2 linked regions of the Myxococcus guangdongensis genome follow. The protein of the gene in region 1 interacts with the protein of each later gene in a pairwise test. Links are inferred from orthologs where the notes say so. Each region holds a gene or a part of one and is shown on either strand. Other genes may lie near its edges.

Region 1 (7,647 bases):
CGCTGGCGCTCCGGACGGATGTTCGGGTCGCCCGCCACGCCCGTGCCGATGAGGCCCGGGGTGCCCTGCACGTTGTTCAGCGCGCTCATGCCGCTGAACTTCATGCCGTACTGGGGCAGGTTGCCCGTCTCGCCGTAGGCCGCGCGGACCTTCAGCTCGTTGATGAACGCGGGCGTCGTGGGGATGCGGTACGCGGCCGCCAGCTTGGGGAAGAAGAAGAGCTTGTTGGGGTTGCCGTTGACGCTGGACTGCTCGCCGCGGATGGCGCCCACCAGGGTCAGCCGCTCCTCGAGCAGGAGCACTTCCTCCTGCAGGTAGTAGCCGCGGTCCCGCACGTGGTTGGCGTCGTCGCGGACGCCAATCACCGTGCCGTTGTCCACGCCGGGCTGGCCGGCGTTGAGGTTCTCGCTGATGACGTAGGTGGAGTCGATGCGGCGCTCCTCGAGCTGCACACCGACGGACGTGGTGGCGCTGAGGAACTTGGAGGCCGGCTTGTAGCTGTGCACCAGGTTGAGGCCGCCGTTGAGGTTGCGCACCTGGCTGGTGCCGAACAGCGACGTGCCCGGGAAGGTGTCGTCCGCCGGCTCGAAGTTGAGCTCGGGCGGGAACAGCAGGCGGTTCTCCTGCTGGAAGCGGTCCACGCCCGCGTTGGCCAGCACGCGCAGGTGGTGCTCGTCGGTCTTCATCAGGTGGAGGGTGGCGTCACCGGACCCGATGAAGCGCCACACGTCCTCGTCGTTCTTCACCAGCGCCGCCGTCTGCAGCGGGTTGGCGCCGTTCTGCAGGAACGGGTTGACCGGGTACACGCCGGCCGCGTCCGGGTCCATGTTCAGGAACTCGGGCACGTTGGGCAGCACCATGTAGTTGGTGATGGTCTGGTTGTCGTTGTTCGTCAGACCGCGCTGCCCCAGCGTGTGGATGAGGTTGGTGGCGACGTTCACCTCCACCACTTCGCCAATCGTCTGACCCAGGTTGAGGCGGAACGACTCCTTCTCGTACCCGGTGTTCTTGATGATGCCCTCGTCGTTGCGGAGCATCGCGGACGCGAAGTAGCGCGTGTTGCCGCTGGCGCCGCTCACGCTGGCGAGCGTCTCCGTGGACAAATCACGCCGGCCGCTCAGCTTGGCCTCGTGGTCATACCGGCTGCCGGTCCAGTAGTCGGCGGCCGCCGGGCCGAAGGCCTCCACGGCCTCCTCCACCGTCTCGAAGCGGCGGGTGCCCAGCTTGTTGGCCAGCGTGTACATGCCCACGCGCTGGGTGAGCTCCACCTTGGGCTCACCGGCGCGGCCGCGCTTGGTGTTGATGATGACGACGCCGTTGGCGGCCTTGGAGCCGTAGATGGCGGCGGCGGACGCGCCCTTGAGGACCTCGATGCTCTCGATGTCGTTGGGGTTGATGTCCGCGATGCGGTTGACCTGGTTGTCCTGGGTGGGGTTCGGGTTGGAGCCGCCCACCGAGTCGGTCACCACGTACACGCCCGAGGCGATGGCCACGTCGCTGACGAGCACGCCGTCGATGACGTAGAGCGGCGCGGTGGAGCCGTTGATGGTGGACACGCCGCGCAGGCGCATCTGGATGCCGCCGCCCGGGGCGCCGGAGTTCTGCTGGATGTTGGCGCCGGCGATCTTGCCCTGCAGGGCCTGGTCCACCGTCTGCGCGGGCGCGCGGTTCATCTCCTCCGCGCTGACCGAGGCCACCGAGTTGGCCAGGTGCTTGCGCGCGAGCTCCGAGGCGCGGCCCACGACGACCATCTCCTCGGAGAAGACGTTGTCGAGCGCCACGTTCACGCTGGTCTGCCCGGCGCCGACGCGCACCTCACGCTCGCCGTAGTCCTGGCTGGAGAACAGCAGCGTGGTGGCGCCCGGCGGGACGTTGGGCAGCGAGAACGTGCCGTCCAGCTCCGTCTCCACGCCCTGGGTGGTGCCCTTGATGATGACGCGCACCAGGGGCAGGCCCTCGTTCGTCAGCCGGTCCGCGACGCGGCCCTTCACCGTGCGGCCCAAGGAGGGCGCGGGCGCCGCGGCGGGCGGGGGGGAGGTCGGAGTCGTGGCGGCCGGGTCCTGCGCGGGAGCGGGTGCCGGGGTCGCCGGAGCCTGCGCCGCGGGAGCCTGCGGCTCGGGAGCCGGAGGCGTGGCTTCCTGCGCCATGGTTTCCAACGAGAAGAGTGCGATCACGCACCCCGGAATCAACGCTCTCTTAAGCGTCATTCGGATCTTTCCTCGCAACGTGGGAGCGGCCCCCCCTGCAGGTGCCGTGGGCGCGAATCGTCGGTGGGTGAACTGAACCAAGTCAATGGTAAGACTTGTTTTTCAAGAATGTTGGCCAAATCCATCCAAACGGAAATATTCCGATCTCGTATCGAGGGCCGACTGACGCGAAGCGCGATGGACCGGCTCCACGAGGGACACGGGAGGGCCTGCCCGAGGGGAGATGTCGTGGATCTCCGCCAGGTCGACGTGGTGGGAGGGGTGGTGGCGTAACCGGACCGGGCCCCCGCACGTCGGGGCTGTAGCGGGTTGTGTTGGCGCGGTGCATCCGTGCCTGCGGCCGCCCGGTTCCACCGCGCGCGCCGGGCACAGAACGGCGGCGCCGGGGGTTCTATCGGGTCAGCCGGAGAAAACGGGCTCCGTCGGCCAGGAGTGGCCGGCGAGATTGGTTGCCCCCAGGGCCGGCCCTCCCATAAGAGGCGCAGCGGATATGGCGATGAACGAGCGTTACGAGCCGCAGGCGATTGAAGGTAAGTGGCAGGCCCGTTGGGACGAGGCCGGCATCTTCCGGGCGGGCGAGCGTCCGGGCGCACCGAAGAAGTACGTGCTCGAGATGCTGCCGTACCCCAGTGGCAAGATGCACATGGGGCACGTGCGCAACTACCTCATCGGGGATGTGTACGCGCGCTACTTCCTGATGCGCGGCTACGACGTGCTGCACCCCATGGGCTGGGACGCCTTCGGCCTGCCGGCGGAGAACGCGGCCATCAAGGACGGCGTGCACCCGGCCATCCGCACCCAGGAGAACATCGTCTCCTTCAAGGCGGAGATGAAGAGCCTGGGCTACAGCTACGACTGGTCCCGCGAGGTGAACACCAGCCAGCCGGAGTACTACCGCTGGAACCAGTGGTTCTTCATCAAGATGCTGGAGAAGGGGCTCGTCTATCGCCGCTTCAGCAAGGTGAACTGGTGTACCGGCTGCCACACCGTCATCGCCAACGAGCAGGTGAAGGACGGCGTGTGCGAGCGCTGCTCGTCGCCGGTGGTGGACCGCGAGATGCCCGAGTGGGCCTTCCGCATCACCGCCTTCTCGCAGGACCTGTTGGACGCGCTGGACACGCTCAAGGAGTGGCCGGACCGCATCACCTCCATGCAGCGCAACTGGATTGGCCGCTCGGATGGCGCGGAGGCGGACTTCCGCGTCCAGGGGCATGACGCCTCCATCCGCGTGTTCACCACGCGCGTGGACACCATCCATGGCTGCACCTACGTGGTGCTGGCGCCGGACCACAAGCTGGTGGCCCAGGTGACGACGCCCGAGCGCCGCGCGGACGTGGACGCCTTCGTGAAGAAGATGGCGGCCCAGTCCAAGACGGAGCGCACGGGCGAGGACACGGAGAAGGAGGGCGTCTTCACGGGCGCCCACGCCCTCAACCCCTTCACCGGCCAGCCGGTGCCCGTGTGGATCGCCAACTTCGTGTTGAGCGACTACGGCACCGGCGCGGTGATGAGCGTGCCCGCGCACGACGAGCGCGACTTCGCCTTCGCGCGCAAGTACAGCCTGCCCGTGAAGGTCGTCATCCAGCCGGCCACGGGCGACAAGCTGCCCGCGGGCGATGTGCTGGAGGCGGCCTACACCGAGTACGGCGTGCTGGTGGACTCGGGTGAGTACAGCGGGAAGACGTCCGAGGCGGCGCGTCAGGAGATGGCGCGCAAGCTGGAGTCGGAGGGCAAGGGCCGCGCGACGGTGACGTACCGCCAGAAGGACTGGGGCTTCAGCCGCCAGCGCTACTGGGGCACGCCCATCCCCATCGTCTACTGCGAGAAGTGCGACCCGGAGCGCCACGGCATCCCCGTGCCCGAGGCGCAGCTGCCCGTGAAGCTGCCGGAGATCGACGTGCAGGAGGTGCTCACCGGCAAGGGCGAGCCCCCGCTGGCCAAGGTCGCCTCGTGGGTGAACACCACGTGCCCCAAGTGCGGTGGCCCCGCCCGTCGTGAGGCGGAGACGATGGACACCTTCGTCGACTCCTGCTGGTACTTCGCGCGCTACCTGTCGCCGCACTACGACGCCGCGCCGTTCGACCCGAAGGAGGCCCAACGCTTCCTGCCCGTGGACATCTACGTGGGCGGGCCCGAGCACGCGGTGATGCACCTGTTGTACTTCCGGTTCTGGACCCGGGTGATGAAGCTGCTGGGCTTGAGCCCGGTGGACGAGCCCGTCAAGCGCCTGATTACCCAGGGCATCGTCAACGGCCCCGACAAGCGCAAGATGTCCAAGCGCTGGGGCAACGTCGTCGCGCCTGCCTCCATCATCGAGAAGTACGGCGCGGACACCGCGCGCGCGTACGTGGCGTTCGCCGGCCCGCCGGAGCGTGACTTCGACTGGTCCGACGCCCAGGTGGAGGGCGTGTTCCGCTTCCTGAAGCGCGTCTGGGTGCTGGCCTCCACGCACCAGGCGGCCGTCGCGGGCGCCACGCACGCGGGCCCCTTCGAGGGCAAGGCGCTGGAGATCCGCCGCGCGGCGCACAAGGGCCTGAAGCGGGTGGGGGAGGCCATCGAGCGGCTGTCCTTCAACACCGCCATCGCGGGCATCATGGAGTGCCTCAACGCGCTCTCCGACGCGGGCACGCCGGAGACGCCCGCGGAGAAGGCGGCCATGGCGGAGGCGGTGCGCCTGTTGTCGATGATGCTCACGCCCTTCGCGCCGCACATCGCGGACGAAATCGCGGAGGCCTACGGGAGCACGCAGCTCACCGTCTCGCAGTCGTGGCCCGAGTTCGACCCGGCCCTGGTGGTGGATGACGTCATCCCCTACGCGGTGCAGGTGAACGGCAAGCTGCGCGCGGAGATTCAGGTGGCGGCGGACGCGAGCGAGGCGGACGTGCGCGCGGCGGCGGAGGCGGACGAGCGGGTGAAGTCCGCCATCACCGGCAAGACGCTGCGCAAGTTCGTCTTCGTGCCCAAGCGGCTGGTGAACTTCGTCGTCGGCTGAGCGGGGAGTCGGGTGCCCACCGAGGTCCTCGTCATGTGCACCGCGTGCGGTCGGCCCCAGGCGGCGGGCGGCGCGCGGTGCATCGCGTGTGGCGCGCCCCTGCCGGACGCGCCGCTGCCGGCCCCACCGCCGGCGGACGTGCCACCGCCGAGTCCTCCCGGGCCGTTCCTGACGGCGGACCTGGGGGGAGGCCGCCAGCTCGTCGGCGAGGCGGGACGGCTGTCCTATCGCATGGCGGACGGGGTGGCCCCCCGGGTGGTGGAGCTGGTCCACCTGCGCGCGCTGACGCTCGAGTCACGGCCCTTCCTGGAGGCGCTGATGCTCTGCGGCTTCGGGGCGCTGGGGGCCGTGGCCTCGGTGCTCGTGCTCAAAGTCGTCGCCTTCGGATTGACGGCGCTGGGGGTGCTGCTGGCGGCCGTGTGCCGCGTGCACACGCTGGTGCTGGAGACGTCCCGTGGCGGCACGACGCGCTGGTCCCTGGGGCTCGCGCGGCGTGGCTCGGAGCGGGACGCGCGGCTGCTCCAGTCCTGGCGCACGCTGGCGGGCGCGCTGAAGGCGCGGGGCGTGGTGGTGACGGACGCGGACGGGCGCCCGGTGGACGGGCCTCCCGCTTGACGCAAGGGCCGGGGCGGGTAGGGTGCCGCCCCATGTCGCTCCGCTCGAAGCCCGCCTCACGGCGTCTCCACGTGGCCGTGTTGCTGTCGGGCTTGGGGATGGGGACGGCGCTGCTGTCCGGGTGTGGCTACCGCTTCACGCCGCGGGGCGAGGGACTGCCCGAAGGCGTGAAGTCCGTGTGCGCGCCCATCTTCACCAACGACACGCCAGAGCCCGCGCTGGAGACGCTCTTCACGCGCTACTTCCGCCAGGAGCTGACGCGCGTGGGGCGGCTGGGCAGCGGGGCGTCGTGCGACGCGAAGGTGGAGGGGGCGGTGCTGTCGCTGTGGAGCTCGCCCACGATTGTGGGGCGCTTCTTCCGCGTCGCCGCGACGGTGCGCCTGCGGCTGGTGCGGGAAGGACAGCCACCCCAGGAGACAGTCATCTCGGGGACCGAGGACTACCTGCCGGGGAGTGGAGACATCCTCGAGGCCGAGTCCAACCGTCAGGCGGCCCTGGACCGGCTGGCGCAGGTGCTCATGCGGGATGGGTTCGATCGGCTCGCAAGCACCTGGTGAGGAGGCGAGAAGCCTCCTCCCGGGGAGCCTGTTTCGAGGACTGAGTGGGGACTCGTCGAGGAGCCCCCGGGTGCATCAGGCCTGACGCGCGCTCTTGGCGGCGGCCTTGGCCAGGCGGGAGATGCGGCGCGCGGCGGTGCGCTTGTGGATGACGCCCTTGGTCGCGGCCTTGTTCAGCGCCTTGGAAGCCGACTTGAGCGCGTCCGTCTTCTTGGCGCCGTCCTTGGTGCCGATGGCCTCCCGGGCGGACTTCACGGCGCTCTTCACGTCCGTGCGGACGGAGACGTTGCGGGCGCGGCGCTTCTGGGACTGACGGTGACGCTTCTCTGCGGACTTGGTGTTGGCCAAGAGAAATCTCCAGCGAAAGGCAGGCTAAAAAGAGGGGCCGTCCTTACTGCGACGCCTCGCAGGCGTCAAGACGGGCGTGCGCGTTCGGACGGGTTTTCCGGGCTCCGGACGCGATCAGAGGGCTCTGGCGGAGGGAATCACCCAGCCTGGGGGGTGTATTCCCACACCAGCCCGGCGGGGTCCCGGAAGGTCAGCCGCCCGGCGCCCGATTCGAGGATGGCGCCCGGCGAGATCCGCTCGACCTGTTGGCGGATCATCTCCACCGCGTGCTCGGAGGGTGCCTCGAGGGTGAGGGTGGCCTCCGGAGGCGCTGTCTTCGCCCGCCGGAAGACGAGCCGGATGGATCCGCTCTCGTAGCGGGCCTCGTCCGCCGGGACGCGGGCCGGGATGATCCACCCGAGCGCGGCCGCGAGCGGCGTCCAGAAGGCGGCCTGCGCCTCCAGATCCACCACCCCCAGGCGCAGGGTGGAGAGGGGGGCGCGGGGCAGGGTGGTGGGGGGCGGGAGGGACTTCTCCTGGGCCTTGGCCGCCTGCCAGTGGCGCTCCATGTGCTCCAGGGTGGCGCCGCCGAAGGGGACCCCCTCGTCCCGGAGTGCCGCCTCGATGTGCTGGAAGCGTCGGGTGAAGCGCAGGCTGGCCAGGCGCAGCGCGTCCTCGGCGGGGGTCTTCACGAAGCGCGCGAGGTTCGCGAGCGAGAAGAGGACGTCCCCCAGCTCGTGCTCGATGGCGGCCTTGTCCCCGGAGGCGATGGCCTCGTCCAGCTCGTCCAGCTCCTCGGCCAGCTTGCCTCGCACGCCGGCCAGGTCCGGCCAGTCGAAGCCGATGCGGCTGGCCTTCTCGGTGAGCCGCTCGGCGCGCAGCAGGGCGGGCGCGGCCGTGGGCACCCCGTCCAGGACGGAGCCCTCGCTGCCGGTCTTCTTCTTGCGCT
Region 2 (5,206 bases), 1.0 Mb from region 1 along the record:
CCGTCGCGTCCTGGGAGAAGAAGAGGATGACATCCAGGCCCGTCTGCGCGGTGATGAGGAACTCCACCCCGTCCGGCAGCGGATTGAGCTTCTGCACGAAGCCGCGCGGCGGGTTGATGACGGAGACCTTGGACCCGGCCCGGATGCCCAGCATGGCCGGCAGGGATGCCAGCGCGTAGGGCGTCATGATGTGCGCTCCACGATGAAGTGACGGTACTCGCCGGTGGCCTCGCCGTCCGTGCGCTGGACGCCGTCGACGCGCGCCTGCTCGGGACCTCGGTGACACCACCGGATGAACTCCTCCAGCATCTCAGGCTCTCCTTCCGCCACCGCCTCCACCGAGCCCTCCGAGCGGTTCCTCACCCAGCCCGACAACCCCAGGCGCGTGGCCTCCACCCGGGCGCTCTCCCGGAAGAAGACGCCCTGCACCTTGCCCTGGATGCGCAGGGCCACCCGCCTGGAACCGCTCATGAACCGAATGCCTCACCCTCTAGGCGTCCGCTCGCAACAGCCCGAGGAACGCTTCCTCATCCAGGATTCTTACCCCGAGTTCCTGGGCCTTCTTCAGCTTGCTGCCCGCATCGTCGCCGGCCACCACGAAATCGGTCTTGCGCGAGACACTTCCCGCGACCTTCCCACCCCGCCGCTCCACCTCCTCCTTCGCCTGCTCCCGCGTCATACCCGTCATCGAGCCGGTGAGCACCACCGTCTTACCAATGAACGGGCCTCCCGTGGCCACCTGGGGCGGGGCGGGTGCGACACCGGCGTTGAGCAGCGCGAGGATGGCCTCCCGGTTCTGGGGCTCCTGGAAGAAGGTGTGGATGACCTGCGCCATGACCGCGCCGACATCCTTGACGCGTGAGACGTCCTCCAGCGACGCGTCGAAGAGCCCCTGCACCTTGGGGAAGGCCTCGGCGAGCGCCTTGGCGGTGGCGTCCCCCACGTGTCGGATGCCCAGCGCGTAGAGGAAGCGGCGCTGGGTGGTCGTCTTGGAGTGCTCGATGGACGCGAGCAGGTTCTCCGCGCTCTTGTCGCCCATGCGCTCGAGCGTCATCAGCTTCTGCTTGGTGAGCGCGTACAGGTCCGCGAACGTCTTCACGGTGCCGGTGGCCACCAGCTGCGCGGCCAGCTTGTCGCCCAGGCCCTCGATGTCCATGGCGATGCGGCTGGCGAAGTGGCGGATCTTCTCCACCAGCTGCGCGGGGCAGGACGCGCCGGTGCACCGGATGACGGCGCCGTCCTCGTCCTTCACCGCCACCGCGCCGCACACCGGGCAGTGCTTGGGGAACTCGAAGGGCTTGGAGTCCTCGGGGCGCTTGGAGAGCACCGTGGAGACGATTTCCGGAATCACGTCCCCCGCGCGGCGCACGAAGACGGTGTCGCCCTTGCGCACGTCCTTGCGCCGCAGCTCGTCCTCGTTGTGCAGCGTGGCGCGCGCCACGGTGACGCCGCCCACCTTCACGGGCTTCAGGTGCGCCACGGGCGTGAGGGCGCCGGTGCGGCCCACCTGGATGCCGATGTCCTGCACCAGCGTGGACTCCTCCTCGGGCGGGAACTTGTACGCCACCGCCCAGCGCGGGCTCTTGGAGACCTGGCCCAGGCGCTTTCGCTGGTCCTCGTCGTCCACCTTCACCACCATGCCGTCCACCTCGAAGGGCAGCTCGTGGCGGCCCTTCAGTGAGGCGTCATAGGCGGCGCGCACCCCGTCGATGCCCGCCGCGCGCACGTAGCGGTTGATGGGCAGGCCCAGCGACTTCAGGTACTCGAGCTTCTCGATGTGCGTCTTGAAGGCGGGCACGCCCTCGGTGGGGACACACTCGTAGAGGTAGACGGAGAGCGGACGCTGCGCGGTCTCCTTCGGATCCAGCTGGCGCAGGCTGCCGGCGGCCGCGTTGCGCGGATTGGCGAAGAGCGGCTCGCCCTCCTCCTCGCGCTTCTCGTTGAGCTTCTGGAAGTCCGCCTTGCGGATGAAGACCTCGCCGCGCACCTCCAGGAGCTCGGGCACCTTCACCCCGTCCTCGGGGAACAGCTCCATGGGCAGGCTTCGGATGGTGCGCAGGTTGCCCGTCACGTCCTCGCCCGTGGTGCCGTCGCCGCGGGTGGCGCCCTGCACGAAGATGCCCTTCTCGAAGCGCAGCGCGATCGCGAGCCCGTCCAGCTTGGGCTCGCACACGTAATTGACGGCGGGGATGCCGAGCATCTTGCGGATGCGCTCGTCGAACTCCACCAGCCCCTCGTCCTCGAAGAGGTTGGCGAGCGACAGCATGGGGACGCGGTGGACCACCTGACCGAACTCGTCGGCCGCCTTGCCGCCCACGCGCTGGGTGGGCGAGTCCGGCGTCTGCAGGGTGGGGTGCTTCTCCTCCAACCCCTGCAGCTCACGCATCAGCGTGTCGTACTGGATGTCGCTGATCTCCGGCGAGTCGAGCACGTAGTAGCGGTGGTTGTGGTGGGCCAGCTCACGACGGAGCTCGCGGGCTCGGGCTTCGGCTTTCTTGAAGTCGTCCACGGTGGGCGGTCCTTACCCCAAAACGCCCCCGCGTGAGGGCGTGTCCATGGCGCGCAATCTAGAGCGACACCCCGACATCGCGTCGACTCCCTCCCGCCATGTCCCGCGCGTGCGCCGTCCACACGCCCCGCCACGTAGGCCCCTGCTCATGCCGACGGTGCGGCGCGCTGGCGCGGTGTCTGTCGTGCGGGGCGGGGCCGGGGCTCACGGTTCCGCCCACGAGGGCCCACCCCAAGCGAAGCGACCCGTCGGGTCCTGGCGTGGGGAGCCACGACGCCCCGTGGCGGGTGGGAATTGTCCGCCGCCGGGCTCATGTTGCTCATCAGGAAGAGTCCGCGCGCTGGCCCTCAAGATGCCTTGACAGGCCTGGAGGGGGTCAATAACGTCCCTCGGCGGTTCACTGGCGCAGGAATTTCGACGGCGCCATCTCTTCCCCAAAACCAATCGGCCCGTGCCCGCGCAGTCCCCTCCAGGGATTCCGGTAAGGGTCGCTCCTCACTGGAGAAGGTGCTTCCGAGGCCGAGCGGACATCTCCCCCGGCAATCGAGCGTCCGAGTCCTCGGGCACCCCACCATTCCCCAAGCGTTCCCAGCCATGCGCAAAGCCCGTACTTCGAGAGAGAAGGCCGCCGACGTCGCTGTTCCCGTCGAGGCCGACGACAAGCCCCGTCGCAAGCGCGCGGCGGCGAAGACCGCCGACAGGGAGGAAGCCGAGAAGCCGTCCCGTTCGCGCCGCGCCCCTCGCCGCGACGAGGACACGAACCCGGAGGTGGAGAGCGACTCCGCCGAGGTGAGCGCCGAGCCGCCCCGCCCGGTGCTGACGCCGATCTCCCGTCCGGTCCGCGACGACGACCTCCAGGAGGCTCGCATCTCCGGTGAGGAGGAGTCCCCCGCGGCCACGCTGCCGCCCCCGCCGGAGCCCCCCGAGGCCCCGACCATCACGGAGGTCAGCCGCGACGGCGCTCCCATGCAGGTCATCAAGCTCAATGACCTGAAGCGGATGAAGATCACGGACCTGTCCCGGATGGCCCACGACGTGGGCATCGAGAACTACCAGGGTCTGAAGAAGCAGGACCTCATCTTCGCGCTGCTGGGTGGCATCGCGGACAAGCGCTTCGAGGTCCACGCCGAGGGCGTGATGGAGCTGCTCAGCGACGGCTTCGGCTTCCTGCGCAGCGCGGACAGCGACTACCAGCCCAGCCCGGACGACATCTACGTGTCCCCGTCGCAGGTGCGCCGCTTCAACCTGCGGCCCGGCGACACGGTGACGGGCCCCATCCGCCAGCCCCGCGAGGGCGAGCGCTTCTTCGCGCTCCAGAAGGTGGACAAGGTCAACTTCACGGACCCGATGTCGGACGCGGCGCGCGAGCGCATCCTGTTCGACAACCTCACGCCGCTGTATCCGACGCGCAAGCTCAAGCTCGAGCACGAGTCGTCGGAGATGACCACGCGCATCATCGACATGTTCTGCCCCATCGGCCTGGGCCAGCGCTGCCTCATCGTGGCGCCGCCGAAGGCCGGCAAGACGGTGCTCTTGCAGAACATCGCGCACGCCATCAGCCGCAACCACCCGGACGTCTACCTCATCGTGCTGCTCGTGGACGAGCGCCCGGAGGAAGTGACGGACATGGAGCGCAGCGTGCGCGGCGAGGTGGTCTCCTCCACCTTCGACGAGCCCGCCACGCGCCACGTGCAGGTGGCGGAGATGGTCATCGACAAGGCCAAGCGCCTGGTCGAACAGAAGTACGACGTCTGCATCCTGCTGGACTCGATCACCCGTCTGGCGCGCGCCTACAACACGGTGGTGCCCGCGTCCGGAAAGATTCTGTCCGGCGGCGTGGACGCCAACGCGCTCCACAAGCCCAAGCGCTTCTTCGGCGCCGCGCGCAACATCGAGGAGGGCGGCTCGCTGACCATCATCGGCACCGCGCTCATCGACACCGGCAGCCGCATGGACGAGGTCATCTTCGAGGAGTTCAAGGGCACGGGTAACTCCGAAATCGTCCTGGACCGCAAGCTGATGGAGAAGCGCATCTTCCCCACGCTGGATATCAACAAGTCCGGCACGCGCAAGGAGGAGCTGCTGCTGGGGCCGGGTGATTTGGTCCGCATCACCGCGCTGCGCCAGGTGCTGCACCCGTTCACCCCCATCGACGCGATGGAGTTCGTGCTCAAGCACATGCGTCCGACGGCGACGAACGCGGACTTCCTCGGCTCGATGAACCGCTAGAGGTAGCCATTGGCCCGGGGAGGCCCCATGTTGGGTCCCATGCTCGTCCGCCTGCTTCCCCTCCTCGTGGGGGTGACACTCGGAACCGTGGGATGCGACGTGGACCCCCTGGGGCCACCGCTGGACACGCCCCCCGTGCTGTCCAGCCGCACCTGTTACTCAGATGACGATTGCGTCGCGGACGCGTGCTGCGGGCTGGGAACGGCCGTCACGCACGCGGACGAGGGGCCCAACTGCCGCGGCGTGAGCTGCACCAGCGGCTGTCCCGAGGGCTCCATCGACTGCGGTCGCTGCATGCCCATCTGCCGCGGAGACCGCTGCGCCGCCGCCTGCCAGTGAGGCCGTGCCTCCTCAGGCCGCGGGCGTCTGCTGGCCGGTGGCGATGACCGGCTGGGGCTCGGCGCCCGGCAGCGTCACCACGGCCTGGGGCTGCGCCTTGAGGCGGGCGTAGTCGAAGCACGCCACGAG

What was found.
Region 2: the proteins of leuS (region 1) and ligA interact in binary tests that used the Escherichia coli proteins (3 or more experiments, as listed by UniProt). The link is inferred for Myxococcus guangdongensis from one-to-one orthologs.

Annotation. Positions count from the first base shown.
Region 1 is NZ_JAJVKW010000001.1:42,497-50,143, reverse strand. The notes cover bases 2,310-5,448. They hold leuS (leucine--tRNA ligase), read left to right. Parts: upstream 2,310-2,697; coding sequence 2,698-5,199; downstream 5,200-5,448. Other genes in these bases: LXT21_RS00200 (hypothetical protein), read left to right, coding at 5,212-5,448. In the rest of the region: LXT21_RS00210 (SusC/RagA family TonB-linked outer membrane protein), read right to left, coding at 1-2,147; more of LXT21_RS00200, read left to right, coding at 5,449-5,814; LPS assembly lipoprotein LptE, read left to right, coding at 5,847-6,371; rpsT (30S ribosomal protein S20), read right to left, coding at 6,447-6,719; mazG (nucleoside triphosphate pyrophosphohydrolase), read right to left, coding at 6,857-7,647.
Region 2 is NZ_JAJVKW010000001.1:1,091,397-1,096,602, reverse strand. What follows is about bases 1-2,952. They hold ligA (NAD-dependent DNA ligase LigA), read right to left. Parts: upstream 2,510-2,952; coding sequence 491-2,509; downstream 1-490. Other genes in these bases: LXT21_RS04435 (acylphosphatase), read right to left, coding at 184-471; LXT21_RS04440 (DUF3052 family protein), read right to left, coding at 1-187. Also shown: transcription termination factor Rho, read left to right, coding at 3,104-4,738; LXT21_RS04420 (hypothetical protein), read left to right, coding at 4,766-5,077; LXT21_RS04415 (AI-2E family transporter), read right to left, coding at 5,090-5,206. UniProt on the Escherichia coli protein: DNA ligase that catalyzes the formation of phosphodiester linkages between 5'-phosphoryl and 3'-hydroxyl groups in double-stranded DNA using NAD as a coenzyme and as the energy source for the reaction.